DNA from 4 places in the Enterobacter bugandensis genome. Region 1 is predicted to be linked to each of the others. Evidence: predicted binding sites of a transcription regulator. Region 1 holds the regulator's gene; each other region holds the start of a gene.
What was found. The regulator CRP, encoded in region 1, controls carbon source genes, mostly activating them, when cyclic AMP is high. The targets are predictions, from matches to a motif close to ATGTGANNNNNNTCACAT.
Positions count from the first base shown of each region.

Region 2: ydfZ (putative selenium delivery protein YdfZ) is a predicted target of CRP. The motif match lies at 3,895-3,912, and genes of this name have one in related genera.
Region 3: DG357_RS11235 (sugar transporter) is a predicted target of CRP. The motif match lies at 2,497-2,514, and genes of this name have one in related genera.
Region 4: deoC (deoxyribose-phosphate aldolase) is a predicted target of CRP. The motif match lies at 5,851-5,868, and genes of this name have one in related genera.

Region 1 covers NZ_LT992502.1:4,303,251-4,310,540, reverse strand. The annotation lists gene DG357_RS20970 (putative adenosine monophosphate-protein transferase Fic) at 1-539, shown strand, start outside; gene pabA (aminodeoxychorismate synthase component 2) at 570-1,133, shown strand; gene argD (bifunctional acetylornithine/succinyldiaminopimelate transaminase) at 1,220-2,440, shown strand; gene DG357_RS20955 (YccS/YhfK family putative transporter) at 2,437-4,524, opposite strand; gene crp (cAMP-activated global transcriptional regulator CRP) at 4,582-5,214, opposite strand; gene DG357_RS20945 (OsmC family protein) at 5,526-5,930, shown strand; gene DG357_RS20940 (phosphoribulokinase) at 5,997-6,866, opposite strand; gene DG357_RS20935 (YheU family protein) at 6,897-7,115, opposite strand; gene DG357_RS20930 (hydrolase) at 7,112-7,290, opposite strand, start outside.
Region 2 covers NZ_LT992502.1:2,143,087-2,150,376, reverse strand. The annotation lists gene dcp (peptidyl-dipeptidase Dcp) at 1-1,591, opposite strand, end outside; gene ydfG (bifunctional NADP-dependent 3-hydroxy acid dehydrogenase/3-hydroxypropionate dehydrogenase YdfG) at 1,734-2,480, shown strand; gene DG357_RS10545 (GntR family transcriptional regulator) at 2,572-3,258, shown strand; gene DG357_RS10540 (universal stress protein) at 3,292-3,723, opposite strand; gene ydfZ (putative selenium delivery protein YdfZ) at 4,012-4,215, shown strand; gene DG357_RS10530 (mannitol dehydrogenase family protein) at 4,259-5,722, opposite strand; gene DG357_RS10525 (MFS transporter) at 5,944-7,290, opposite strand, start outside.
Region 3 covers NZ_LT992502.1:2,301,154-2,308,443, forward strand. The annotation lists gene DG357_RS11225 (MarC family NAAT transporter) at 1-64, shown strand, start outside; gene DG357_RS11230 (lysozyme inhibitor LprI family protein) at 245-1,087, shown strand; gene DG357_RS11235 (sugar transporter) at 1,225-2,421, opposite strand; gene DG357_RS11240 (PhzF family phenazine biosynthesis protein) at 2,599-3,387, shown strand; gene DG357_RS11245 (PhzF family phenazine biosynthesis protein) at 3,414-4,208, shown strand; gene DG357_RS11250 (GNAT family N-acetyltransferase) at 4,299-4,781, shown strand; gene ptrR (putrescine utilization regulator PtrR) at 4,735-5,613, opposite strand; gene sad (succinate-semialdehyde dehydrogenase) at 5,712-7,100, shown strand; gene DG357_RS11265 (methyl-accepting chemotaxis protein) at 7,208-7,290, shown strand, end outside.
Region 4 covers NZ_LT992502.1:694,794-702,083, reverse strand. The annotation lists gene DG357_RS03435 (YtjB family periplasmic protein) at 1-251, shown strand, start outside; gene lplA (lipoate--protein ligase LplA) at 291-1,307, shown strand; gene deoD (purine-nucleoside phosphorylase) at 1,393-2,112, opposite strand; gene deoB (phosphopentomutase) at 2,238-3,461, opposite strand; gene deoA (thymidine phosphorylase) at 3,515-4,837, opposite strand; gene deoC (deoxyribose-phosphate aldolase) at 4,941-5,720, opposite strand; gene DG357_RS03405 (YjjI family glycine radical enzyme) at 5,983-7,290, shown strand, end outside.

The sequences.
Region 1 (7,290 bases):
AGCGTAACGTCAATTTTCAGGCCAGTTGTCTCCTTGAAAAAGGTAATGGTCCTTCAGAGCCCGGCATTGAGACGCTGGAGCTTGGGCCTTCAGCGCCCGGGCTACCGCATCTGTGCCTCATTCATCGCCATCTGTATCACAGAGAGATGAAGCAGGCAGGCGAATTCCGTACCGACGATATTTTTAAGGGTGACATTCCCTTCTGCCATTTTGAGTACATCGAGACGATGGGTAACGAACTGATGGCGGCGCTGGAAAGTGATAAGTATCTTGTGGGTCTTGAAAAAGCGGCGTTTGTTGAAAAAGTGAGCCATTACTACTGTGAAATCAATATGCTGCATCCCTTTATGCGCGGTAATGGCATTGCTCAGCGCGTCTTCTTTGAGCAGCTGGCCATCCACGCGAATTACGCGCTGGACTGGCGGGATATTGATCCCGAGCAGTGGGTGGCGGCGAACCGAAGCGGTGCCACGGGCGATTTGACCGCGCTGAGCGCTATCTTTGCCAAAGTAGTGAGCGAAGCGCGGGAATCTGAGTAGAATAGGGCGGCATTTTTTTCGGGAGCCGCCATGATTCTGCTGATTGATAACTACGATTCCTTCACCTGGAACCTTTACCAGTATTTTTGTGAACTGGGTGCAGAGGTGGTTGTCCGCCGCAACGACGAACTCAGCCTGTCTGATATTGAGACGCTGGCTCCGCAGAAAATCGTCATTTCGCCGGGGCCGTGTACGCCATCGGAATCGGGCATTTCTCTGGAGGTTATTCACCACTATGCCGGCAGGCTGCCGATCCTGGGCGTCTGTCTCGGTCATCAGGCGATTGCCCAGGCATTTGGGGCTACCATCGTGCGTGCCGCGAAAGTGATGCACGGCAAAACCTCGCCGGTCACCCACACCGGCACGGGCGTATTCACAGGGCTCAATAACCTGTTAACCGTGACGCGCTACCATTCGCTGGTGATTGACCCACCGACGCTGCCCGACTGCTTTGACGTGACCGCCTGGAGCGATACGCAGGAGATCATGGGGATTCGCCACCGCGAGTGGGATCTCGAAGGCGTCCAGTTCCACCCTGAAAGTATCCTCAGCGAGCAGGGGCACGCACTGCTGGCAAATTTCCTCAATCGCTGAATATCTGTTGCCTTGCTGTGAGTTTTTATGCATATTTTGTGATTATATTTTCACAATGAATGTGACATAAAATGGATGGGCATGACATGGCAACTGAACAACCAGCAATTACCCGCGCGACATTCGATGAAGTGATTCTGCCGATTTATGCACCGGCTGAGTTTATCCCGGTGAAGGGGAAAGGCAGCCGCGTCTGGGATCAGCAGGGCAAGGAGTATGTGGATTTCGCGGGCGGTATTGCGGTCACGGCGCTGGGCCACTGCCATCCTGCGCTGGTGGACGCGCTGAAAACCCAGGGTGAAACCCTGTGGCACACCAGCAACGTGTTCACCAACGAACCTGCGCTGCGCCTGGGCCGCAAGATCATTGATGCCACGTTTGCCGAGCGCGTGCTGTTTATGAACTCCGGCACCGAAGCCAACGAAACCGCCTTTAAGCTGGCGCGCTACTACGCAACTACGCGCCACAGCCCGTACAAAACTAAAATCATCGCCTTCCATAACGCCTTCCACGGGCGCTCCTTCTTTACCGTCTCCGTTGGCGGCCAGCCGAAGTATTCCGACGGCTTCGGTCCGAAACCAGCCGACATTATCCACGTGCCGTTTAACGATCTGCACGCGGTGAAAGCGGTGATGGACGACCACACCTGCGCGGTGGTGGTGGAGCCGATTCAGGGCGAAGGCGGCGTGACCGCGGCAACCCCGGAATTCCTGAAAGGGCTGCGCGAACTGTGCGACGAACATCAGGCGCTGCTGGTGTTTGATGAAGTGCAGTGCGGGATGGGGCGTACCGGAGAGCTGTTTGCCTATATGCACTACGGCGTGACGCCGGATATTCTGACCAGCGCCAAAGCGCTCGGCGGCGGTTTTCCGGTGAGTGCGGTACTGACGACGCAGGAGATTGCCTCTGCGTTCCACGTCGGGTCTCACGGCTCGACCTACGGCGGTAACCCGCTGGCGAGCGCCGTGGCGGGCGCCGCGTTCGACATCATCAACACGCCAGAGGTGCTAAACGGCGTTAGCGCGAAACGCGAGCTGTTTGTGCAGCATCTCCAGCAGATTAACAATAAGTACGACGTATTCAGCGAGATCCGCGGCATGGGGCTGCTGATTGGTGCGGAGCTTAAGCCGCAGTACAAAGGCCGCGCGCGCGATTTCCTGCACGCAGCCGCCCACGAAGGCGTCATGGTGCTAAACGCTGGGCCTGACGTGATGCGCTTTGCGCCGTCGCTGGTGGTGGAAGAGAAAGATATTGAAGACGGGTTAACCCGCTTTGCCGCGGCGGTCGAGAAGATCGTAAAAGGCTAATACTCGGTTCGCTTTAACCGCCGGGTTAACCAAATGCCGTGATGCGGGCGCTGACGCCATGCCACCGACGAAATGGTGTGCATGGTGTTCAGATGTCCCAGCACGCGCTGCAAATGCTGCTCCAGGGTGCTCATCGGGCCGTGGGTCAGCGTCTCCGGTGCCTCCAGAATGTTCGAATCCCCCGACTCGCCCGGCGCGTCATACTCCAGACGCTGCTGACACCGCTGCAACGCAATTTCACAGGACTGCAAATAGCGCTGCGCCAGATCCGGCGTCAGCATTGTGTGTTCGCGCGCCAGCGTGGTCATGGCGTTAATGTGCTCGACGATAAACTGGCTGTGCGTGACCCACAGCTTCATATCGGCAAGATAGTGTGAGTTAAAGCCCGGCTCCTGCATCGCCTGGTTGAGCGAGTTAAACAGGGCGTTGTGCGCCTGGTTGACCTTCATCCGCTGATACGCCAGCGGGGAAGGCTGCGGATCGTCGCTCAGGATCAGACGAATGGCCTGCTGATCGGCCTCCAGCGCGTCGTGGGCGTTCTGCCTCAGCAGCCCGCTCTGCCACTGCGGCCACAGCCAGACCATGCCCCCAAAGGCGATCAGGCAGCCGATCAGCGTGTCGATCAGGCGGGCAACGATGAACTGTTCGCCGTTAAGCGTCAGCAGCTGCAGGGTATATACCGCCGTCACCGTAAAGCCCACCATCGCCCAGCCGTAGTTTTTGCGAATGATTAGATAGCTTACCAGGGTGACCACCAGCATCCCTGCCAGGGTATAGCCCTCGGGCACGTGAAAATGCAGCGTCACGCCCGCAATAATCAGCCCCGCCATCGTGCCGCCTGCCCGGTGCAGAATGCGCACCCGCGTGGCGCCATAGCCGTTCTGGGTAACAAACAGCACGGTCATTAAGATCCAGTACGGTTTCGGCAGGTGGAGCGCCATGCCCATCAGGCTGGCGATACTGAGCATGACGCTAATCCTTGCAGCGTTGCGCAGAGCGGAAGATTTCAGAGACAGGTAGCTTCTCAGCGCCGGCAGCAGCGGCAGACGTTTCTGTTTATCCGCCATCAGGTCACGGGAATAAAGCGGGCGCTGGGTGCGCAGCACGCGGGCGATGCGGCTGAAGTGCCAGGCGGCAAACTGGCCGACCGGGTTATCCGGGTGCTGACGGGCGATTTTCTCCAGCGCGCCGAGCTGTTTGTCCATGTTAAAGCGCGTGGGGTAGCGGTGGTAGAGAATATCATCGGCCAGCACCCGCAGGCGCGCGGAGACGGTTTGTGCGTTCCAGCGGATCACCGCTTCGGCATGGCTGCGCTCAACCAGCTTTTGCACCTCCTGCGGGTGGTGAAGGCTAACGGAGATATGCTCCTGAAGATCCAGCCCCACCTGAAAGGTGCGCAACAGCCGTTTATATTCGTGGTTCTTGTTGGCGGCGAGCATATGCAGCTGCTGATAGCATTGGCTTATCAGGTCTACCACCTTTTGCTGGCGCGTCAGCAACGGCGGTAAGGATTTTTCCGGATCCGTATGCTGGGTGAGCAGAGTGTATTTGGCTTCACAGTAATCCGCAAGCTGCACGTAGAGCAGGCTCAGAGATTCGCGCAGCGGCTGCTCCCGCCACAGCCAGAACCAGAACCAGTTAAACAGCCCGTACCACAGCGTGCCGAGGGCGTAGATCAGCAGCGGCTCCCACACGGGCATATTACCGGCGAGGCTCAGGGTGAAGATGGCCGCAATGAGTGACGCGGGAAGCAGACGGGCATGGAGCGAGCTGATTTCGGCGGTGACGCCGAGGGTCATCGCCAGCACGGTCAGGATCAGCGGCAGGGGAATATCGCGAGCCAGCAGAAGCTGCACCGCGAGGCTACAGCCAGCAAACAGCGAGCCGCCAATTATCAGACGTTTGAAAAAGCGTTTATGGGGCGTGTCCAGACCGGCAATGTTGCAGCAGGCGGGGACGAGAGAAAACAGCAGGCCCTGCTGAAGATGTCCCAGGATCAGGCCCACGGCCACGGGAAGACATAGCACCAGCGTTTGTCGTAGTGCGTAGTTAACTTCCGGGTGATAGATCAGCCTGCGCCACATGGGGAATAGAGACAAAAACGGCGTGACACCTTGCGATGGCACGCCGTTTAGGCAGGATTAACGGGTTCCGTAAACCACGATGGTTTTACCGTGGGCGGAGATCAGGTTTTGATCTTCCAGCATTTTCAGAATACGGCCCACCGTTTCGCGGGAGCAACCGACGATCTGACCGATTTCCTGACGGGTAATTTTAATTTGCATGCCGTCCGGGTGGGTCATCGCGTCTGGCTGTTTCGCCAGGTTCAGCAGAGTCTGCGCGATACGGCCAGTCACGTCCAGGAAGGCGAGGTTACCCACTTTCTCTGACGTCACCTGCAGACGGCGCGCCATCTGGGAAGAAAGACGCATCAGGATGTCAGGGTTTACCTGAATCAACTGACGGAATTTCTTATAAGAAATTTCAGCCACTTCACATGCTGTCTTTGCGCGAACCCAGGCGCTACGTTCCTGGCCTTCTTCAAACAGGCCCAGTTCACCGATAAAATCGCCCTGGTTCAGATAGGAAAGGATCATCTCTTTGCCTTCCTCATCTTTGATCAGCACTGCCACCGAGCCTTTGACGATGTAATACAACGTTTCCGCTTTTTCACCCTGGTGAATCAGCGTGCTCTTCGATGGGTACTTATGAATGTGGCAATGAGACAAGAACCATTCGAGAGTCGGGTCTGTTTGCGGTTTGCCAAGCACCATGCGCTGTTATCCTCTGTTATAAGCTGTCACCAGAGTCATCAGATGCATCCGGACTCTGGGGTTGCAATCGAATTCTTACCCATACCCTGGGAAGTCGGCTGTCGTAACGTTTCGCAGCCAGTAAAGTTTGATGTCCTCTGCATACATGTGTAACGTCAATGTATTACTGTAGCATCCTGAGTGTTTTAGCATAGCTTTTGCCGCGTGTCTCCTGGTGTCTCGCTTCAGCATGATGCAGGTCGCCTTCCATTGCGAGAAATGTAACGCACGCGTAATCTGTCACCAAAAATGCAACGTTGGAGTTAATGAATATGCAAGCGCGCGTGAAGTGGGTTGAAGGTTTAACGTTCCTGGGCGAGTCCGCATCAGGACACCAGATTTTGATGGATGGTAACTCCGGCGATAAAGCTCCAAGCCCAATGGAAATGGTGCTGATGGCGGCAGGCGGATGCAGCGCGATCGACGTGGTGTCGATTCTGCAAAAAGGCCGTCATGACGTGACGGATTGCGAGGTTAAACTCACCTCAGAGCGTCGCGAAGAGGCGCCACGCCTGTTCACCCACATTAATCTGCACTTTGTTGTCACCGGGAAAGAACTGAAAGACGCGGCGGTCTCACGCGCGGTGGATCTCTCTGCGGAGAAATACTGCTCTGTGGCGTTAATGCTGGAGAAAGCGGTAAAAATCACCCATTCGTATGAAGTGATCGAGGCTTAATTATTGGGGCATCGTGCGTGTTGATGCCCTCACCCTAACCCTCTCCCACGGGGAGAGGGAACATGTTCACGCGATCTGCTTCCCTTCCATCAGTCGCTCCACCAGCGGCGTCATGATCAGCTCCATTGCCAGCCCCATTTTTCCACCGGGAACCACTAACGTATTCATGTGGGAAATAAACGAGCCCTGCAGCATCGCCAGCAGCCAGGGGTAATCAATGCCTTCAAGATTGCGGAAGTGGATCACCACAAAGCTCTCATCCAGCGACGGGATGCTTTTCGCCGCGAACGGATTGGAAGTGTCCACGGTCGGCACGCGCTGGAAGTTAATGTGCGTGCGGGAGAACTGCGGCGTGAGATAGTTGATGTAATCTTCCATGGAGCGCACCACCGAGTCCATTACCGCCTCGCGCGAATGGCCGCGCTCGCTCATGTCGCGCGTCAGCTTCTGGATCCACTCCAGGTTAACGATCGGCACCACCCCGACCAGCAGATCCACATGGCGCGCCACGTCGTGCTGAGGCGTAACAACGCCGCCGTGCAATCCTTCATAAAACAGCACGTCGGTGGGTTCCGGCAGCGGTTGCCAGGGGGTAAAGGTGCCCGGCACCTGGTTCCAGGGTACGGCTTCGTCGTAGGTGTGCAGATACTTACGGGACTGCCCGGTACCGCTCTGACCGTATTCGCGGAAGGTTTGCTCCAGCAGGCCGAAATCATTGGCTTCGGGGCCAAAGTAGCTGATGTGTTTACCCAGATCGCGCGCCTTGCGGATCGCCATGTCCATCTCAGGCCGCGTATAGCGGTGAAAGCTGTCGCCTTCGACCTCCGCCGAACGGAGATTCAGCTGGGCGAAAATCTTGCGAAAAGCGAGGCTGGTGGTGGTGGTTCCCGCACCACTCGACCCCGTAACGGCAATAATGGGATGTCTGGCAGACATAGCAACTCCCTGACGGAAAAGGTTGGAAGATCAGCCGTGAAACGCGTTGCGGGGCATGATATTGACCGTCTCATGCAGTTCTGACCACACCAGCACCACGTCGCCGCTTTTCAGCTGGCGTTTTACATCGTTGACCTTTTGCTCAAGCGAACGCTCATGTTCACCATAATCGGTGCCTTCGCGTAATACAAAGCTTTCAATCAGATTATCGAGCGTTTCGGGAGCCAGATCCTGCCAGGGAATGATCATTTTGCACCATCCAGATAAGGAGTCAGCCAGTCAGGAATGCGCGCTTCCAGCCACATTTTCGGCCTGCGCAGCGTGCCGCCGATGAACCCCACGTGGCCACCATGTTCGGTCAGCTGGTAGTGAACGTTGTCAGGCAGGAATTCCTGCGCGGGAATAGAGTGATGATCCATGAACG
Region 2 (7,290 bases), 2.2 Mb from region 1:
GCAGCGCGTCCGGCATGGGGTCACCGGTTTCGTAATGACGGGAATAGTGGCTAAACACCTGAGGATGGCTGGCCCAGTGCTCATTAATTTGCGACGGGAATTCAACGAAATCACGCGGCGTATTGGTACCGGACAGCGTGGCGAAGCGCTGGCTGGCAAACAGACCGTGCAGGGTATGGCCAAACTCGTGGAACAGGGTTATCACGTCATCCCAGGAGAGAAGCGCGACGCCGCCGTTACCCGGCTTTTGGTAGTTGCAGACGTTGTAGATCACCGGGCGGGCAGCAAACTCAAAGGACTGCTCGATGAAATTGCCCATCCAGGCCCCGCCCTGCTTGGAATCGCGGGCGAAGAAGTCGCCGTAAAACAGCGCCATGCCCTCACCGGTATGGTCAAAAATTTCCCATACGCGGACGTCAGGGTGATAAACCGGAATGTCGAAACGCTCCACAAAACGAATGCCAAACAGCTGGCTGGCCGCCCAGAATACGCCATCCTGCAATACGGTATTGAGCGCAAAATAGGGTCGAATTTGCGATTCATCGAGGGCATATTTCGCCTGACGCACGCGCTCGGCATAAAAGGCCCAGTCCCAGGCCTGCACGGTGAAGCCACCCTGCTCGTCATCAATGACCTTCTGAATATCGGCCTGCTCGCGTTCCGCGCGGGCACGCGCGGCGGGCACAATCCCGCGCATAAATTCCAGCGCGGCGGCCGGGGTTTTCGCCATCTGGTCGGCGATGCTCCAGCTGGCGTAATCCTCAAAGCCGAGCAGACGGGCCTGGCGCGCCCGCAGCGCCGTAAGGCGCAGGATCAGCGTGCGGGTGTCGTTTTCATCCCCTTTCTGGGTGCGCGTCCAGCCGGCGTTGAACAGGTTTTCGCGCGTCTGCCGATTGCGCAGCGCGGCTAGCGCAGGCTGCTGTGTCGTATTCAGGAGCGGGATCAGCCAGCGGTCGTTAAGCCCTTTTTCCGCGGCGGCCTGCGCCGCGGCGGCAATCTCTTCGGCGCTAAGGCCTTCAAGCTGGTGCGCGTAATCCACCACCAGCCCGCCCGCGTTGTTAGCGGCCAGCAGGCGCTGGTTAAACTGGCTGGTCAGGGACGCGGCCTCGGTATTCAGCGCCTTCAGCTCGGCTTTTTCCGCTTCATTCAGGCGCGCGCCGGCCAGAATAAAGCGCTGGTACGTCTCCTCGACCAGCCGACGGGATTCGGCATCCAGCGCGGCGCGGTCCTGCCAGACGCTCTCGACGCGGGCGAAAAGAGTGTCGTTCAGCCAGATGTCGTTCGCCAGCGCGGCAAGTTCGGTGGAGAGTTGCTCCTCCAGTTCCTGCAGGTACGCATTAGTGTGCGCGGAGGTCATGGCGAAGAAAACGCTGCTGACGCGCGCAAGCATGACGCCGCTTTTCTCCAGCGCCAGCACGGTGTTAGTGAAGTCTGGCGCAGCGGTGTGAGAGACTATCGCCTCTATGTCCGCCCGCTTCTGGCGAAGCGCTTCATCGAAGGCCGGACGATAATGCTCGTCTTTGATGGTATCAAAATGGGGAGCCTGGTAAGGCAGCAGGCTGATGTCAAAAAAGGGGTTGGTGGCCGTCATCTTTCACTCCTCCGAACGAATATCTTCCCAGAGTAGGCCAGGCCGCCATCGCCTGCAACGCCGTCATACAAATGTTGCCTTAACGCACCCTCTGCGGGCGTGCTATGTTAGTACCACACAAAAAGCGTTGAGGAACAGTGAGATGATTATTTTAGTTACCGGGGCAACGGCAGGTTTTGGTGAAAGCATCACGCGTCGCTTCGTCGCCAACGGGCATAAGGTGATTGCAACGGGCCGTCGTCAGGAGCGCCTGCAGGAGCTGAAGGACGATTTAGGTGACAGCATCCTGACCGCGCAGCTGGACGTGCGTAACCGTGCGGCCATTGAAGAGATGATTGCCAGCCTGCCGGCAGAGTGGCGTGCCATCGACGTGCTGGTCAACAACGCCGGTCTGGCGCTGGGCATGGAGCCTGCCCACAAAGCCAGCGTTGAAGACTGGGAAAACATGATCGACACCAACAACAAAGGGCTGGTCTACATGACCCGCGCGGTGCTGCCGGGCATGGTCGAGCGCAACCGCGGCCACATTATCAACATCGGTTCTACCGCCGGGAGCTGGCCTTACGCGGGCGGTAATGTCTACGGCGCGACCAAAGCGTTTGTGCGCCAGTTCAGCCTGAACCTGCGCACCGACCTGCACGGTACCGCCATTCGCGTCACCGATATCGAGCCGGGGCTGGTAGGCGGCACCGAATTCTCCAACGTGCGCTTCAAGGGCGATGATGCGAAAGCGGATAAAACCTACGAAAACGCCAACGCCCTGACGCCGGAAGACGTCACCGAAACGGTCTGGTGGGTCGCAACGCTGCCAAAACACGTCAACATCAATACCGTGGAAATGATGCCGGTCAGCCAGAGTTTTGCCGGACTTAGCGTCCATCGTGGCTAAATAAGCCCTTCCCGGCCCGCGGGCCGGGTCTGTTTCGGGTCATAAAAGAATGGTAGTATGTTCGGGCTAACTCTCTGAGAAATGACAACTCATGGCCGCTGAATCGCAACTCAATCCCACCCAGCCCGTAAACCAGCAAATCTATCGCATTTTGCGACGTGATATTGTCCATTGCCTGATCCCACCGGGAACGCCGCTTTCTGAAAAAGAGGTCTCCGTGCGTTTTGACGTGTCCCGTCAGCCGGTGCGTGAAGCGTTTATTAAGCTTGCGGAGAACGGCCTGATTCAGATCCGCCCGCAGCGCGGCAGCTACGTGAACAAAATTTCACTCTCACAGGTGCGCAACGGCTGTTTCGTACGCCAGGCGATTGAATGCGCTGTGGTGCGCCGTGCCGCGACGCTCATTAATGACAACCAGTGTTACCTGCTGGAGCAAAACCTGCATCAGCAGCGCATTGCGATTGACCGTAAACAGCTCAACGATTTCTTCCAGCTTGATGATGAGTTTCACCAGAAGCTGGCGCAAATTGCAGACTGCCAGCTGGCCTGGGATACCATCGAGAATATCAAGGCCACCATTGACCGGGTGCGCTACATGAGCCTCGATCACGTCTCCCCGCCGGAAATGCTGCTCCGCCAGCATCACGATATTTTCAGCGCGCTGGAAAAACGCGACCCGGACGGCGTGGAAAAAGCGATGACCCTGCATCTGCAGGAGATAGGCGAATCCGTGCAGCTTATTCGTCAGGAAAATAGCGAGTGGTTTAGCGAAGAGTGATATTTGCCGCCCTTTTCGCGGGCGGCGCCGTAATTAGCGAACGACTAACACCGGAATTGTGGCGTAGCGCAGAATAGATTCCGCATTTGACCCCAGCAGATGAGTGGTGATGCCCGGTTTTTTTGACCCGATGACAATCACGTCATATTCCCCTTCTTTGCTCAGCTTGATAATTTCATCGCGGACGCTGCCAAAACGAACCAGAGTGTGAATATTCTCCGGGGAGATATCGAACAGTCGTTTTAACTCGTTCATTTTCTTCCCGGATTCTGCGCTCATATACTCTTCAAACTTTTTAATATCGGCGTTGAATCCGCGCAGCAGAGACCGACTGCTGGCAGGCAGAATATTGACCAGGGTAATCGACGCGCCCTCGGCCTTCGCGAGGTTAGCCGCGTGGCGAACCGCTTTGTCGCTTAAATCCATTTCAAACACGTCAACAGGCATCAAAATCTTCTTATACATAAGCCTGACTCCTTATTCCGATGAAGGGTTATTTCCTGCAACCAGAATGGCATCGGGAATATAAACCAATCCTCAACGCTTCCCCGTAGAAACTATCAATAAGTGAAAATTACGGTCTGCTTTGTAAATTGCCGTCGTGAAGCGTCAATGCCCCATGTAATAAAGAAAAAAGTGTGAGTTTGATCAAAAACAAAAACATGACTGGCAGACAGGCGTATTTATAGTGCCCCGTGAACGGCAAAACCTGAAATAGCGCCGTAACGGATAGTTTAGAGAGGAGAAAATACCATGATGACATACGACCGTAACCGCAATGCAATCACCACCGGCAGCCGCGTCATGATTAGCGGCACCGGCAAAACCGGCGTGATTAAGGCGATCCACAGCGACGGGCTGGATGCCGCGCAGGTGCGCCGTGGCAAAACGGTGGAAGTGGAAGGATGCGAAGGTAAGTTCGAACCAATTGAACTGATTCGTCTGGGTATGCACTAAATTGTGCGCCAACATGCCGCCGCGAACGGCGGCATGTGTTGAATTACAGGTGGGACACGTACTCCGCCACCGTGGTCTTTGCCCCCTTCTGCAGCAGCGTCTGATACGCGCTCATCACGGCATCTGTAAAGGCTTTTTCTCGCGGCAACTCTTTCCCAAAAATGGCCTCAATGCCGAGCAGCGCGTTAACCCGGCTTTCCCCTTCGGCACTTCCCTTCACCGCCGCCTGAATCACCGCCAGCTGCGGATCGCTCACGTCGATGGCGTTACCCTGCTCGTCCACGCCGCCGACATAGCGCATCCACCCAGCCACGCCCAGCGCCAGCAGTGGGAAAGGCGTCTGGTGCACCAGGTGCCAGCGCGCGGGATCCAGCATCCGCTGCGGAAGCTTCTGGCTGCCGTCCATCGCAATTTGCCAGGTACGGTGGCGCAGGGCCGGGTTACTGTAACGGGCGATCAGCAGGTCAGCGTAGCGTTCTAAATCGACGCCCTTCACTTTCAGGGTCGGCGCCTGCTCGTTGAGCATCAGCGCGTGCGCGGCGACGCGATAGTGTTCGTCTTCCATACACTCATTGATGTGCTGATAACCCGCCAGATAGCCCAGGTAGGCCAGGAAAGAGTGGCTGCCGTTGAGCATGCGCAGCTTCATCTCTTCAAACGGGATCACGTCTGAAACCAGTTCGGCTCCGGCTTTTTCCCATTCCGGACGCCCGGCCACAAAGTTATCCTCGATAACCCACTGGCGGAACGGCTCGCAGGCCACCGCCGCCGGATCGCGTACGCCGGTCAGCTGCGCGATTTTATCCAGCGTATCGGGTGTGACCGCCGGTACGATGCGGTCCACCATGGTTGACGGGAAGGTAACGTTAGCCTCGATCCAGTCCGCCAGCTCGCCGTCTACCGCCCGGGCGTACGCGCAGGTGACGTTGCGCATCACGTGACCGTTCTCCGGCATGTTGTCGCAGGACATCACGCTAAACGCGGGCAGCCCTGCCGCTTTACGGCGCGCCAGCGCTTCCACCACCACGCCCGGCGCAGATTTCGGCTGATGCGGGTTTTGCAGGTCGGCAACGATGAAAGGATGATCGAGCATCAGTTGCCCGGTTGCCGGAGAGTGGCAGTAGCCTTTTTCGGTGATGGTCAGCGAGACAATCGCCACCTGCGGTTCACACATTGCCGCCAGCACGCTTTCCAGCCCGTCGACCTGCGCGTGCAGGGCCTTTTTGACTACGCCAACCACGCGGGACGTCCAGGCATCGGCAGACATTTCCGCTACGGTGTAGAGGTTATCCTGCACCTTCAGGTCGGCAATCTGCTGCTCGCCGCCAATCAGGTTAACCTCACAATAGCCCCAGTCGCTGCCGTGTTCAGCCGCGAGGATGTCCGCATACACCGCCTGATGCGCGCGGTGAAATGCGCCGAAGCCTAAATGTACAATGCGTGCTTTAAGGCTGTCGCGATCGTACTGAGGCAGCGTCGCATTGGCCTGTAATAAGGTGTTTTCCATGATTAAGACTCGCTAATTAGAAAGCTGTGGATCGCTGCCGCCCCCAGTCCAGAGCGGCAGCGCCTGCTGACTACACCAACTAGAATGGCAGTCGGGGTAAAAAATTACTGCCATCAACCATACTGATACTGCCGTTTGAGTTTTTGATTTATATTAACTTTTGCTCAGGTGGTGTGACATAAACAAAAAGTTGTGTGATAAGTCACGAAAGATATAAACCGCTAGCGTCGCGTGGAAACCGCGCCGTAACCCACGCGCTCTTTCGGCGCGGCCTCGGCGGCATCTTCAGCCGCGCTGAGGTCGCGGTCGCGGACTTCCGGCATCAGGAACGCCGAAACCAGCCCAATCACGGAATAAGCCACCAGCATGGCTACAATCGGCCACCAGGAACCCGTCATATTGCAGAAAATCCCCGCCAGTACCGGGCCAAAGCCCACCGCCACCAGACCGCCCGCCTCCTTGGAGATAGCCATACGGGTAAAGCGATTTCGCGAGCCAAACATCTCCGCCATGGTGATATTTTCCAGCGCAAACAGCCCCAGCACGGCGAAGTTATGGATAACGATGATCGAGAGCATGATTGTCCCCGGCGCATAGCTCTTATCGACGATAATCGACAGCATCGGGTACGCCAGAATAATGGCGGAGAAATTGAGGATAATGTACGGCAGCCTGCGCCCCACTTTGTCGGAAAGCCAGCCCAGCAGCGGGATGGAGATAAACCCGAGAATGGAACTTATCATCAGCGCGTCGGTAGGAATCGCTTTATCGAACAGCAGCGTCTGGACCAGATAGCCCGCGAGGAAGGTCTGGATCAGCCCCGAGTTGCCCGCCTGACCGAAACGCAGGCCGGTCGCCAGCCAGAAGGATTTACTTTTCACCATTGAACCCAGCGAGGTGTCCGGCTGCACGGTTTCTGCATCGTTTACTTTCTCAAAGACCGGGCTCTCCTTGAGGTTCATTCGCAGCCAGATGGCAAAGATCATCACCACGACGCTGGCAAGGAACGGCACGCGCCAGCCCCAGGCGAGCAGTTGTTCACGATCGAGGGCGAAGAACATAATGGCCCAGATCGCCGTGGCGCTCAGCGTCCCGCAGTTAGTCCCCATCGCCACCAGCGAGGAGATGATGCCGCGTTTCCCTTTCGGGGCGTACTCCGCCAGCATGGTCCCGGCCCCGGAGATCTCCGCCCCGGCGCCCAGCCCCTGAATGATACGCAGCGTCACCAGCAGTACGGGCGCAAAAATGCCGATCTGCGCGTAGGTCGGCAGCACGCCAATCAGCGTGGTGCAGATCCCCATCATGGTGATGGTGATAAACAGCACCTTTTTACGGCCAATGCTGTCGCCCATTCTGCCGAAGATAAAGGCCCCGACGATACGCGCGATGTAGCCCGCGCCGTAGGTTCCCATCGCCAGAATCAGCGCCATCGCGGCCGACTGTTCCGGGAAGAAGATTTCATGAAATACCAGCGCCGCCCCCAGCGAGTAGAGCTGGAAATCCATAAACTCCAGCGCGGTGCCCAGCCAGCCGGAGACGGCGGCTTTCACCAGATCTGAGGTGGTTCT
Region 3 (7,290 bases), 2.0 Mb from region 1:
GGTCTGTATGGGCGTGCAGTTTATTATTAACGGCGTGCTGGAGATTATTAAGACCTACCACTGATGTCAGTGCCGGGTGGCGGATTACCCTTACCCGGTATGTAAAGTATTTATTAAATGAATACAAATAAATTCCGGAAAAATACTTTTTTAATTCAAACCGGGTTAAATGAGCATAGCCAGACTTGTCGCTCGTTAGTTCTTAAAGTAATGTACTGCACTCATTTCTTTTCAGGATAGTGTCATGCGTGCAAAATATTCTTTTATCGTACTCAGTACGTTGCTGTTTTCATTTACTGCCACTGCAGGCTTGTTCGATTCTGCGCCCGAATTTAAATGTGGTCGTGAGGATGCCGTTGCTGCTATGCAAGCAAAAATCAGAGATGATGCAATGAGTAAATTGCAGGAAACGTATCTGGCAACGCCTTCGCAATTTTATGGAAAACCACTTAAATCATACCAGGAAAAAGCAAATCAAATAGCCATTCATCTGGAGAATGTTACAACTAAACCATTTGATAAAAATGATTCAAACCGCAGTTGCTCCGCTAAGGTCACGCTCGCCATACCTACGGAAATCCTTGGGTTTATTGCAGCCTATCCTCAGAAACTAGAGCGGATAAATCAAGGTGGTGGCAAGGTGCTTAATAACAGTGTTCAATGGGATAATTTTGTATATATATTATCCCTGGCGGACAATGAGAAAGACATTTCAGCATCCTATGAATATTCTGACAGAGATTATGTCTCCCAATCATTGGTCGATATGACTATGCTGGCCATGAATAAATCCGAATTTGAGAAAGCCGATCTCAACAACAAATTAAACGATGCAGTGCTGGCCTATTCTGAGAACGATAGTCAACTCAATAATCTCTGGAAATCTCTTCCAGAGTCAGTCAGGGCCTCTATGAAAAAAGAACAGAATCTCTGGATTAACGAGAAAGCTAAAAAATGCGGGAAGATCAGTGATGCGTCTTCCACTGCCACGCCTGTTGAAACAAGAATTAATATCTATCAGTGCCAGGCTGACATAACCCATGAAAGATATGTCTATCTGGGTGGAGAGGAAGAAAGACAGTATTAATACTTATACTGTGGGTCAATCCGACCTGCTGATGTTGTCGATACGGTTATGCCACGCAAGTAATTTCCCCATGCAGTATGGCATCGTACGGGCGTCCTGATTTCAGGACGCCATGCGCCACCCGGCATAAATAAACCTCACCCGTGCTGCCCTTGTTCCTCCAGCGCCACCGGCCACTTGCGGAAGATGAGTACCGACCAGACGAGCGCGACGAGCGCCGGAATCGCCCCCAGATAGCCAATCGCCGACATCGATACGTGCAGGCTAATCTGATTGCCCACCAGCGCCCCCGCGCCAATCCCCAGATTGAAAATCCCCGAGAACAGCGACATCGCCACGTCCGTGGCATCCGGCGCCAGGGCCAGGACTTTCACCTGCATGCCGAGACCAATAATCATGATCGCCACGCCCCAGAACAGGCTCAGGATCGCCAGCTGGCTTTCGCTGCCTGACGCAGGCAGCAGCAGCACCAGGCACGCCAGCAGCAGGCCGATGGCGCTGCTCACCAGCAAGGAGGCATGCTGGTTACCCAGTTTACCAAACAGCACGCTGCCAATAATGCCCGCGCCGCCGAGAATGAGCAGTAAGAGGGTGGCAAAGTTTGCGCTAAAGCCCGCGACCACCTGCACAAACGGTTCAATGTAGCTGTACGCCGTGTAGTGCGCGGTAACCACGATAACGGTAAGCAGGTAGATACTCAGCAGCGCCGGGCGACGCATCAGCAGCGGCAGGCTTTTCAGCGAGCCGGAGTGTTCGCTTGGCAGCGCGGGCAGCAGCTTAATCAGACACACCAGCGTCACCAGCGCGCCCATGCCGATGGCAAAGAAGGTGGTACGCCAGCCGAAGTACTGTCCTACGATGCGGCCAATGGGCAGCCCCAGCACCATCGCCAGCGCGGTACCGGTGGCAATCAGGCTCAAGGCCTGGGCGCGTTTACCCGCCGGCGCGAGCCGAATAGCCAGCGACGCGGTGATCGACCAGAATACCGCGTGGGCAAAGGCAATGCCGATGCGGCTAATGACCAGCACCGTAAAATTCCACGCCATAAACGACAGGACATGGCTGGCAATGAACAGGGCAAACAGGCCGATCAACAGCCTGCGCCGCTCCATCTGGCTGGTCAGCAACATAAACGGCAAAGACATCAGAGCCACCACCCAGGCGTAGATAGTTAACATAATCCCCACCTGCGCCGTTTCCATCCGGAAGCTTTCTGCTATGTCAGACAACAGCCCAACCGGAACAAATTCTGTGGTGTTAAAAATAAATGCGGCAATGGCCAGCGTGACCACGCGTAGCCACGCGACCCTGCGGGAAACTGTGTTCGTTGTCATAGGGATGTCGGAGATTCGTTGCTGGAAAGATGAGAAGGCGATCTTAAAACGTCATACGGCGAAAACTCAACCATTATGTGACGCAGATCTCAATATTTACCTTATGAAAGCGGTAGCCGGGGGCGTTGTTTTCATTGAATATAAAAGTACGACACAGCAAAGACAGGCGGTAAGACAATGCAGGAGATTGATTTTTATCTGGTAGATGCATTCAGCAATACCTCGTTCGGCGGCAATCCGGCAGCGGTTTGCCCGCTGAACGAATGGCTGCCGGATGAGACGTTACTGAAAATGGCGCAGCAGCATAATCAGTCGGAAACCGCATTTTTCGTCTGCACTAAGGGCGGCATTGAGCTACGCTGGTTTACCACGCTCACTGAAGTCAATCTCTGCGGTCACGCCACCCTGGCCGCCGCGTACGTTCTGTTTAATGAACTCGATTACCCCGACTCGCGGATCCACTTTGATACCGCCTCTGGCCGACTGACGGTCAGCCGGGAGGGAGAGTGGATGACGCTGGACTTCCCGGCGTGCCCGACCCGTGAAGAGACGCCGCCGCCGGAGATGCTCGCGGCGCTCGGTATCCGCCATTACGTTGAAGCCCGTAAAGGCCGCGCCTGGGTGATTGTGCTGGAAAATCCCCGGCAGGTTGAAGCGCTTGCGCCGCGCTTTTCGGCAATGACGCCGGGCGAGCATAAAGTGAGCGTGACGGCACCGGGTGAAGGGGAATATGACTTTGTCAGCCGCTTCTTCTCACCGGGCGTTGCCGTTCCGGAAGATCCGGTGACTGGATCCGCGCACACGATGCTGATCCCCTACTGGAGCGAAAAGCTGGGGAAAACGGCAATGTTTGCCCGTCAGGTTTCGGCGCGCGGCGGGGATGTGCGCTGCGAGCTGAAAGGGGAGCGCGTATTGATGAGCGGTCAGGCGTCGTGCTACCTGAAAGGCACTGTGTATCTGCGCTAAAACTGATAACAAAAGAGGAAGAGACAATGCGGGAAATTGATTTTTATCTGGTGGATGCCTTCAGCGACAAAACCTTTGGCGGCAACGCGGCAGCGGTATGTCCTCTGGAAGAGTGGCTGCCGGACGAGACGCTTCTCAAGATGGCACAGCAGCATAACCAGTCGGAAACCGCGTTTTTAGTGCGAACCGACGGCGGATTTGAACTGCGCTGGTTCACCACGCTGCATGAAATTAACCTCTGCGGCCATGCGACCCTCGCGGCATCACACGTCATTTTTGAGTATCTGGACTATCCGCATACGGAAATCCACTTTACCACGCGCTTCGTAGGGGAGCTGACGGTCAAACGCAGCGGCGACTGGCTGACGCTGGATTTCCCCGCATGGTCCACGGAGGTTGTCGATAACCCACCGCCTGCACTGTTTAGCGCGCTGGGCATCCCGGCGGCAAAAGAGGTGCGCGTCGGGCGAGACTACTGCGTGGTGCTGGAGAGCCAGCAGCAGGTGGAGGCATTAATGCCGGATATTGGCGCGATGGTTCCGCTGGGCAAAATGGTCTGCGTAACCGCGCCGGGCGAAGGGGAATATGACTTCGTCAGCCGCTTTTTCTGCCCGGGCGAAGGGGTGCCGGAGGATCCGGTTACCGGGTCCACGCACAGCATGCTGATCCCCTACTGGAGTGAAAGGCTGGGTAAGACGTCGCTTAACGCCCGCCAGGTGTCGTACCGCGGCGGGGATCTTCGCTGCGAGCTGAAGGGCGACCGCGTACTCATTGCTGGTCAGGCCACCCTGTACCTGAAAGGGCGGATCTTTTTACGCTAGCGGCTGCGCGATAAGTTAATACTATGAAGTAGCCTGGCAGGCCTGCGCTATGTTGACATTGAGTTTCACAAATAAAGCAAGGAGCCTGCCATGTATTCCATTACCTCTGAATCTGCACGTCACCCGGACATTCTTATGCTGATTGCGGCCCTCGACCGTTATCAGAGCGAACTCTATCCCGCCGAAAGCAACCATCTGCTCGATCTTTCAGAACTGCCCGCGACATCCCTTATCCTGATGATCGTCCGCGACCCGCAGCTTCAGGCCGTTGGCTGTGGAGCTATCGTGCTCAACGGCGACGGAACGGGGGAGATGAAGCGGGTTTATATCGATCCGGCCCATCGCGGGCAACATCTGGCTGAGAAGCTGCTGGCCGCGCTGGAAGATGAGGCCCTGAGCCGTCACTGCCATACCGTACGGCTGGAAACGGGCATCAAACAGCATGCCGCGATTCGTCTTTATGAACGAAGCGGCTACGATCGGCGTCCGGCGTTTGCCCCATATGTGGACGATCCGCTCAGCCTGTTTATGGAGAAGGCGCTGGTTGAAGACGTTCGTTTAGCAGCGCTATAAAGGCTTCCAGCTGGCGGGTCATCGCCCCGCGTCGCCACACCAGCCAGGTAGTGAGCCAGCGCCAGTTTTCCGCCAGCGGCCAGGCTTCAACCTGATGGTGGCCCGGCATACTTTCCAGCATTGAGCGCGGCATCAGCGCGATGCCCGCGCCCGCGATGACGCAGGCGAGCATGCCGTGATAGGACTCCATCTCATGAATGCGTCCCGGCGCGGCTCTGTCTGCATGAAACCAGCTCTCCAGGTGTCGGCGATACGAGCAGTTTGCGCGAAAGGCATAAACATCGCTGCCGCTCACCTGCGCAGCGCGCGTTACCTCCGTCTGCCCGGCAGGGGTGACCAGCATCATCTCTTCCCGGTAGACCGGCATCCCCTCCAGCTCCGGGTGCGACAGCGGCCCGTCGACAAAGGCGGCGCTCAGGGTTCCCTCCAGTACGCCATCAATCATCGTCCCGGACGGCCCGGTAGACAGGGCAAACTGGATGCGCGGATAGCGCTGGTTAAACTGCGCCAGCGTCTCAGGGATGCGCACGGCGGCGGTGCTCTCCAGCGCGCCGAGGGCAAACAGCCCCTGCGGCTCATCGCCCGCGACGACCATGCGCGCTTCATCCACCAGCGCCATGATCTGCCTGCTGTAGCGCAGGAAGTTATGCCCGGCGGGAGATAAGCGTAAACGCTGGTTCTCACGAATAAACAGCTCCACGCCAAGATCGGCCTCTAGCTGGCGGATGCGGGTCGTCAGATTCGAAGGAACGCGATGCACCTTCTGCGCCGCCTGGGTGATGCTGCCCGTCAGCGCGACGGCGTTGAACATTTCAAGCTGGGTTAAGTCCATAGCATTCTCGTTTCGTGAATAAGGTGGTCAGTATTATTCATTTTTAAGAAATAGCAGAGTGAGCCACACTTAATCAACCGAAATGCGTGGAGAACATCATGAAATATTCATCTGCTACACATGCTCTGTCCGTTAACCCTGCAACGGGCGAAACGCTCGCCTCGTATCCGTGGGCGACGCAGGAAGAGGTTGAACGTGCCATCGCGCTGGCTGATGCGGGCTTTCGTCACTGGCGGTGCGAAAGCGTAGCCCACCGGGCGCAGAAGCTGCGCGATCTCGGCACCGCGCTGCGCGGTCGCGCGGAAGAGATGGCCCGGATGATGTCCCGCGAGATGGGAAAACCCATTCAGCAGGCGCGGGCGGAAGTGGCGAAATCAGCGGGCCTTTGCGACTGGTATGCCGAACATGGCCCGGCGATGCTGAATGCTGAACCCACGCAGGTCGAGAATGACAACGCGGTCATCGAGTATCGTCCGCTGGGGCCAATTCTGGCGGTGATGCCATGGAACTTCCCGCTCTGGCAGGTGCTGCGCGGCGCGGTGCCGATCCTGCTGGCAGGTAACAGCTATCTGCTCAAACACGCGCCCAACGTGCTCGGCTCGGCGGAACTTATCGCGCAGATTTTTGCGGACGCCGGCTTCCCTGAAGGGGTATTCGGCTGGGTGAACGCCACCAATGACGGCGTAAGCCAGGCGATTAACGATCGTCGCATTGCGGCGGTAACCGTCACCGGCAGCGTGCGCGCCGGGGCAGCCATTGGCGCGCAGGCGGGGGCGGCTCTGAAAAAATGCGTTCTTGAGCTGGGGGGTTCTGACCCGTTCATCGTTCTCAACGATGCCGACCTGGATCTTGCCGTGAAGGCGGCGGTAGCAGGGCGCTACCAGAATACCGGGCAGGTGTGCGCGGCGGCCAAACGGTTCATTGTGGAAGAGGGTATTGCAGACACCTTTACCCGACGCTTCGTTGACGCCGTCTCCGCGTTAAAGATGGGCTCGCCGGATGAAGAAGAGAACTACCTTGGCCCGATGGCGCGCTATGATCTGCGCGATGAACTGCATCAGCAGGTGCAGGCGAGCCTGGCAGAAGGGGCAACGCTGCTGCTGGGGGGAGAGAAAATCAGCGGTGAGGGGAATTATTACGCGCCAACCGTGCTGGCGAACGTCACCCCGTCGATGACGGCCTTCCGCCAGGAGCTGTTTGGTCCGGTCGCGGCCATTACCGTTGCGAAAGACGCGGCGCACGCCCTGACGCTTGCCAATGACAGCGACTTTGGCCTGTCTGCCACGGTCTTCACCGCCGACGCAGCGCTTGCGGATAAATTCTCTCGCGAGCTGGAGTGCGGCGGGGTGTTTATCAACGGATACAGCGCCAGCGACGCGCGCGTGGCCTTTGGTGGCGTGAAGAAAAGTGGCTTTGGCCGCGAGCTTTCCCATTTTGGTTTGCACGAGTTCTGTAATGTGCAGACGGTGTGGAAGGATCGCGTGTAATTTATTCGGCCCTCATCACGAGGGCCGTTGTCATTTATCTGCAATGGTTCTGTCATTTTCGTTTCGTAGACTCGCACGCGTCTAACGTCTTGTTACTGAAGAAAATTATGAACCTAACGCAAATTTTTCGCCGTATTGCGCAGCGTCTTATCCCTCGCCAGTTTGGCCTGCTGACGGGTATCTTTTGTAT
Region 4 (7,290 bases), 3.6 Mb from region 1:
TTCAGGGTAAAAATGGCCCGCTGGGGTATCTGCGCCTGACGCTGGATACCCACACCCTGCCAACAGAAGCTAAGCAGGTGGATAACACCACCAATATTCTGCGCCTGATGCTGTTACTCTCGCTGGCGATTGGCGTCGTGCTGGCGCGCACATTGCTTCAGGGCAAGCGTACCCGCTGGCAGCAGTCGCCGTTCCTGCTGACCGCCAGCAGGTCGGTTCCCGAAGACGAAGAGAGCGAGAAGAAGGAATAGTGATAAAGTAGGCGAAAGATATGGAAAAGGAACTCTGCCATGACGACGTTACGCCTGCTTATCTCTGACTCTCACGATCCCTGGTTTAATCTCGCGGTTGAAGAGTGCATCTTCCGCCAGATGCCCGCCACCCAGCGCGTCCTGTTTCTCTGGCGTAACGCCGATACGGTGGTCATCGGCCGCGCGCAAAACCCGTGGAAAGAGTGCAACACCCGGCGTATGGAAGAGGACAACGTCCGTCTCGCACGCAGGAGCAGCGGCGGCGGCGCGGTGTTTCACGATCTGGGCAATACCTGTTTTACCTTTATGGCGGGAAAACCGGAATACGACAAAACTATCTCTACGTCTATTGTGCTCAATGCGCTCAATGCGCTCGGCGTGACGGCTGAAGCCTCGGGGCGGAACGATCTCGTGGTCAAAACGCCCGAGGGCGACCGCAAGATCTCCGGCTCCGCCTACCGCGAAACGATGGATCGCGGGTTCCACCACGGCACCCTGCTGCTGAACGCCGACCTGAGCCGTCTGGCGAACTACCTTAATCCTGATAAGAAAAAGCTCCAGGCTAAGGGCATTACCTCCGTGCGCGGACGCGTGGCGAATCTGGTGGAGCTGCTGCCGGGGATTACGCACGAGCAGATTTGCGACGCGATCCGTGAAGCGTTCTTTGAACATTACGGCGAGCGCGTGGATGCGGAAGTGATTTCACCGGATAAGACCCCGGATCTGCCCAACTTCGCCGAAACATTTGCACGCCAGAGCAGCTGGGAATGGAACTTCGGCCAGGCACCGGCGTTTTCACACCTGCTGGACGAACGTTTTACCTGGGGCGGCGTGGAGCTGCACTTTGACGTGGAGAAAGGCCACATTACCCGCACGCAGGTGTTTACGGACAGCCTCAACCCGGCACCGCTGGAAGCGCTGGCGGCCCGCTTGCAGGGCTGTTTGTATCGGGCGGATATGCTGCAGCAGGAGTGCGACGCGTTAATGGGGGATTTCCCGGAGCAGGAACAAGAGTTGCGGGACTTATCGGCATGGATTGCGCAGGCAGTACGCTAGTAAAAAAGCCCGCTGGCGCTGCGCTTAGCGGGCCTGGAAAACCGTAGGCCGGGTCAGGCGAAGCCGCCACCCGGCACAACAGCTCTTACTCTTTATCGCCCAGCAGAACGGATTCCAGCGCGATTTTGATCATGTCATTGAAGGTGGTCTGACGCTCGGCAGCGGTGGTCTGCTCGTGGGTACGGATGTGGTCAGACACGGTGCAGATGGTCAGCGCTTTCGCACCAAACTCAGCCGCCACGCCGTAGATACCCGCCGCTTCCATTTCCACGCCCAGGATGCCGTATTTTTCCATCACGTCGAACATGTCGCCTTCTGGCGAGTAGAACAGATCGGCAGAGAACAGGTTGCCCACGCGCGCGTCAACGCCCAGCGCTTTTGCCGCGTCAACCGCGTTACGCACCATGTCAAAGTCAGCGATTGCCGCAAAGTCATGATCCTTAAAGCGGATGCGGTTAACTTTAGAGTCGGTACACGCGCCCATGCCGATCACCACGTCACGCAGCTTAACGTCCATACGCACCGCACCGCAGGAGCCTACGCGGATGATTTTCTTCACGCCGAAATCGGTAATCAGCTCTTTGGTGTAGATGGAGCAGGATGGGATACCCATGCCGTGGCCCATAACGGAGATTTTGCGGCCTTTATAGGTACCGGTGAAGCCCAGCATGCCGCGAACGTTGTTCACTTCACGCACGTCTTCGAGGAAAGTTTCTGCAATGTGCTTCGCGCGCAGCGGGTCGCCCGGCATCAATACGACGTCAGCGAAATCACCCATTTCTGCATTAATGTGAGGAGTTGCCATCTTCAGTTCCTTTTACATTGTTGTTTTTGCCGGGTGGCGGCTACGCCTTACCCGGCTTACATTCTGTTCTCCCTCTCCCTGTGGGAGAGGGCCGGGGTGAGGGCATCAGGCCGCACCCAATCCGTTTAGAACATGGCCTTGCCATATTCCATGTCAGACGTACCAAAGTATTTCGCCAGGGTCTGGCCGATGTCCGCGAAGGTTTCACGGTGACCGAGCGAGCCTGGCTTCACTTTCGGGCCGTACACCAGTACCGGAATGTGCTCACGGGTGTGGTCGGTACCGGTCCAGGTTGGGTCACAGCCGTGGTCTGCGGTCAGGATCAGAATGTCATCTTCCCCCACCAGCTCCATCAGCTCCGGCAGACGGCGGTCAAACAGTTCCAGGCCCGCAGCATAACCGGCTACATCGCGACGGTGGCCCCAGGAGGAGTCGAAGTCCACGAAGTTGGTGAAGACAATGGTCTTATCGCCCGCTTCTTTCATCTCTTTGATAGTGGCATCGAACAGCGCATCCAGACCGGTCGCTTTTACTTTTTTGGTGATACCGCAGTTGGCGTAGATATCCGCTATTTTGCCCACGGACACCACGTGACCGCCCTTCTCGTCGACGAGCTTTTGCAGCACGGTAGGTGCCGGTGGCTCAACGGCCAGGTCATGACGGTTACCGGTACGCTGGAAGTTACCCGCTTTGTCGCCGATAAACGGACGCGCGATTACGCGGCCAATGTTGTAGCCGCCTTCGGTCAGCTCTTCACGGGCGATTTCGCACAGTTCGTAGAGTTTATCCAGGCCAAACGTCTCTTCGTGGCAGGCAATCTGGAACACGGAGTCAGCAGAGGTGTAGAAAATCGGCTTGCCGGTTTTCATGTGCTCTTCGCCGAGCTGATCCAGAATCACGGTGCCGGAAGAGTGGCAGTTACCGAGGTAGCCCGGCAGGTTGGCACGCTTCACCAGCTTATCGAGCAGCTCCTGCGGGAAGCTGTTCTCGTGATCGGAGAAGTAGCCCCAGTCAAACAGCACCGGCACACCGGCGATTTCCCAGTGACCGGAAGGGGTATCTTTCCCGGAAGAGAGCTCGTGCGCCCAGGCGTAGGCGCCCACCACTTCCGCGTTGCCGTCCATACCGGCTGCGATTTTACCGGTAGAGCCTTCATGCGCTTTTACCAGCCCGAGGCGGGTCAGATTAGGTAGAGTCAGAGGGCCTTTACGACCGTTGTCCGCTTCGCCTTTTGCACAGGCTTCCGCGATGTGACCCATGGTATCGGAACCCACGTCACCAAAACGTTCTGCATCTTCGGTTGCGCCGATGCCGAATGAGTCCAGCACCATAATAAATGCACGTTTCATAATTGTTCTCCGTACTTAGTGCTTCATAAAAATGCGATCAGATCAGTATACCGCTATTCAGTGATACGACGATAGACCGTCGGTGTGGTTTCCGGTGCTTTATCGTCAAGAGATATTGCCGCTTTCACCGCTTTCGCCGCGTCCTGCCAGCTGGCTTCGTCTTTCGCGTGGATCACTGCCAGCGGACGTTGGCCGTCAACGCTGTCGCCCAGACGGGCCATGTCGGTAAAGCCGACGCTGTAATCAATAGTGTCCGATGCCTGACGACGACCGCCACCCATAGATACAACAGCCATGCCAAGCGCGCGGGTGTCCATGGCGGAGACAAAACCTTCGCCATCCGCATAAACAGCTTTGCTGAGCATCGCGGTTGGCAGGTATTTCGCGTAGTTTTCGACGAAATCGGTCGGGCCTTTTTGCGCCGCCACCATGCGGCCAAAGATCTCCGCCGCTTTGCCGTTGTCCAGCACCGCCTGAAGCTTCGCGCGGGCTTCCGCGTCGTCTTTGGCCAGCTTGCCGGAAATCAGCATCTCCACGCACAGCGCCATGGTGACATCGAACAGGCGCGGGTTACGGTATTCACCTGTGAGGAACTGCACGGCTTCGCGGACTTCAACCGCGTTACCGGCGCTGGAGGCCAGCACCTGGTTCATGTCGGTCAGCAGCGCGGTGGTGCGCACGCCCGCGCCGTTGGAGACGCCAACGATCGCTTCGGCAAGCTGAGCAGAGAGTTCATAGGTCGGCATAAACGCGCCGCTGCCCACCTTCACGTCCATCACCAGCGCGTCCAGCCCTTCCGCCAGTTTTTTGGCGAGGATAGAGGCGGTGATCAGCGGGATGGAGTCTACGGTGGCGGTAATATCACGCGTCGCGTAAAAACGCTTGTCTGCCGGAGCAAGAGAGCTGGTCTGGCCGATAATCGCCACGCCAACGTCTTTAATAATATCGCGGAAGCGATTGTCATCCGGGAAGATATCGAAGCCCGGAATGGCTTCCAGTTTGTCGAGCGTACCGCCGGTGTGGCCCAGGCCGCGCCCGGAGATCATGGGAACGTAACCGCCGCAGGCTGCCACCATAGGGCCGAGCATCAGCGAAGTCACATCACCCACGCCGCCGGTGGAGTGTTTGTCCACAATCGGGCCGTTAAGGTTGAGGCTTTTCCAGTCCAGAACGGTTCCTGAATCTCGCATCGCCATGGTCAGCGACACGCGCTCAGGCATCGACATATCGTGGAAGAAAATGGTCATCGCCAGAGCCGCAATCTGCCCTTCTGAGACGGTGTTGTCACGAATGCCGTTGATGAAGAAGCGAATTTCTTCGTCGCTTAAAGCAAGACCATCACGTTTTTTACGAATAATTTCTTGTGCGAGAAACACGGTAACCCCCATGCGGAATCGGGTGAATGGCGGCGGGTACGCTTACCCGCCCTGCGATCCTGTAGGCCGGATAAGCGAAGCGCCATCCGGCATTGTCTGGCAATCAGTAGCTGCTTGCGCTCTTACCGTCGCCGTGACCCAGCGCCTTCAGCAGGCTGGCCAGCAGGCTGGACGCGCCGAAGCGGTAGTGGCGGGAGTCAGCCCACTCAGCGCCAAACAGTTCGTCGGCAATCGCCAGGAACTGCTGCGCGTCTTCCGCGGTACGTACGCCGCCCGCAGGCTTGAAGCCAACGGTTTTGGACACGCCCATATCGCGGATAACTTCCATCATGATGCGCGCGCTTTCCGGGGTCGCATTGACCGCCACTTTACCGGTAGAGGTTTTAATGAAATCCGCACCGGCTTTGATGGAGATTTCTGAAGCCTTACGAATCAGCGCCTCTTCTTTCAGCTCGCCGGTTTCGATGATCACTTTGAGCAGCACGTTTGCCGCCGCACACGCGTCTTTACAGGCTTTCACCAGGTCAAAACCGACCTGCTCGTTGCCGGCAATCAGCGCGCGGTACGGGAACACCACGTCAACTTCGTCTGCGCCGTAGGCAATTGCCGCGCGGGTTTCCGCCAGCGCAATCTCAATGTCGTCATTGCCGTGCGGGAAGTTAGTCACGGTTGCAATGCGCACGTCCGGCGTGCCCTGCTCTTTCAGCGTTTTGCGGGCAATCGGGATAAAGCGCGGGTAGATACAGACGGCGGCGGTGTTACCCACTGGCGTTTTTGCCTGATGGCACAGGGCGATGACTTTTTCATTGGTGTCGTCATCGTTCAGGGTGGTCAGGTCCATCAGCTTCAACGCGCGCAGGCTGCTTGCAGTTAAATCGGTCATAACATTCTCCAACGGCAGTGCCGTATAAATTTTACCTTGCGGGTCTGTGAGTATTCTAACATTCACCCGCATCCACACTTCGACATTCATCACAGTTAATGAAAACTGCGTACAAATTTGCATTACTGTAATGAGATCTTCTTCAAACTTTAGCGTGCAAGTTGCTGACTAAAGCAGCGATACCCCTTGTTGGATCAAAAGCGCCGGCAGGCTGGCTTCCTACAATCCGTTCATCATCCGCAGAACATTCAAGGAAGTGAACATGCCCGACGCCCTGCAACAACGTTGCCAGCACATTGTGACAAGCCCGCTGTTAACCCCGGAGCAAAAACGTCATTTTCTGGCGCTGGAAGCGGAAAATTATCTGCCCTACCCGACGCTATCTCCGGCCGCCCGCGCCGCGCTGGACGAGGGGTTTATCTGCGACATGTACGAAGGCCATGCGCCCTACAAACCGCGCTACGTGCTGCCGGATTATGAAAAATTCCTGGCTAACGGTTCGGAATGGCTGGAGCTGGAAGGCGCGAAAGATCTTGATGACGCCCTCTCTCTGTTAACTATTCTCTATCACCATGTTCCTTCAGTGACATCAATGCCGGTCTATCTGGGGCAGCTTGATGCGCTACTGAATCCGTATGTTAGAATTCTAACACAAGAAGAAATCGATAGCCGAATAAAACGTTTCTGGCGCTATCTCGACAGAACGCTGCCCGATGCGTTTATGCACGCCAACATCGGGCCCGCCGACGGCCCTGTCACCCGTGCCATTCTGCGTGCAGATGCTGAACTGAAGCAGGTTGCGCCCAATCTGACCTTTATCTACGATCCTGAGATCACCCCAGACGATTTACTGCTTGAGGTGGCAAAAAACATTTGTGAATGCAGCAAACCGCATATTTCAAACGGCCCAGTGAATGATAAAATTTTCACAAAAGGCCGTTTTGGCGTGGTGAGCTGTTACAACTCTCTGCCGCTGGCGGGCGGTGGCAGCACCCTGGTGCGCCTTAACCTCAAGACAATCGCCGAACACAGCACATCCATTGACGACTTCTTCACCCGCACGCTACCGCACTACTGCCAGCAGCAAATCGCCATCATCGATGCGCGCTGCGATTTTCTGTACGGGCAATCCGGCTTCTTTGAGAATAGCTTCCTGGTGAAAGAGGGGCTGATTGATGCCGATCGGTTTGTGCCGATGTTTGGCATGTACGGTCTTGCCGAAGCGGTGAACGTACTGTGTGAGAAAGCAGGCATGGCGGGGCGTTACGGGAAAGACGAGCAGGCCAACGCGCTGGGTTATCGCATCAGCGAACAGCTTGCGGCGTTTGTTGAAAATACGCCGGTGAAGCACGGCTGGAAGCATCGCGCGATGCTGCACGCCCAGTCAGGCATCAGCTCCGATTCGGGCACCACGCCGGGGGCGCGTCTGCCGTACGGTGACGAGCCGGATCCTGTCAGTCATCTGCTGGCCGTAGCGCCGCACCATAAACACTATCATTCCGGGATCAGCGATATTTTAACGCTGGATGAGACGGTAAAACGCAATCCGCAGGCGGTGGTTCAGCTTTGC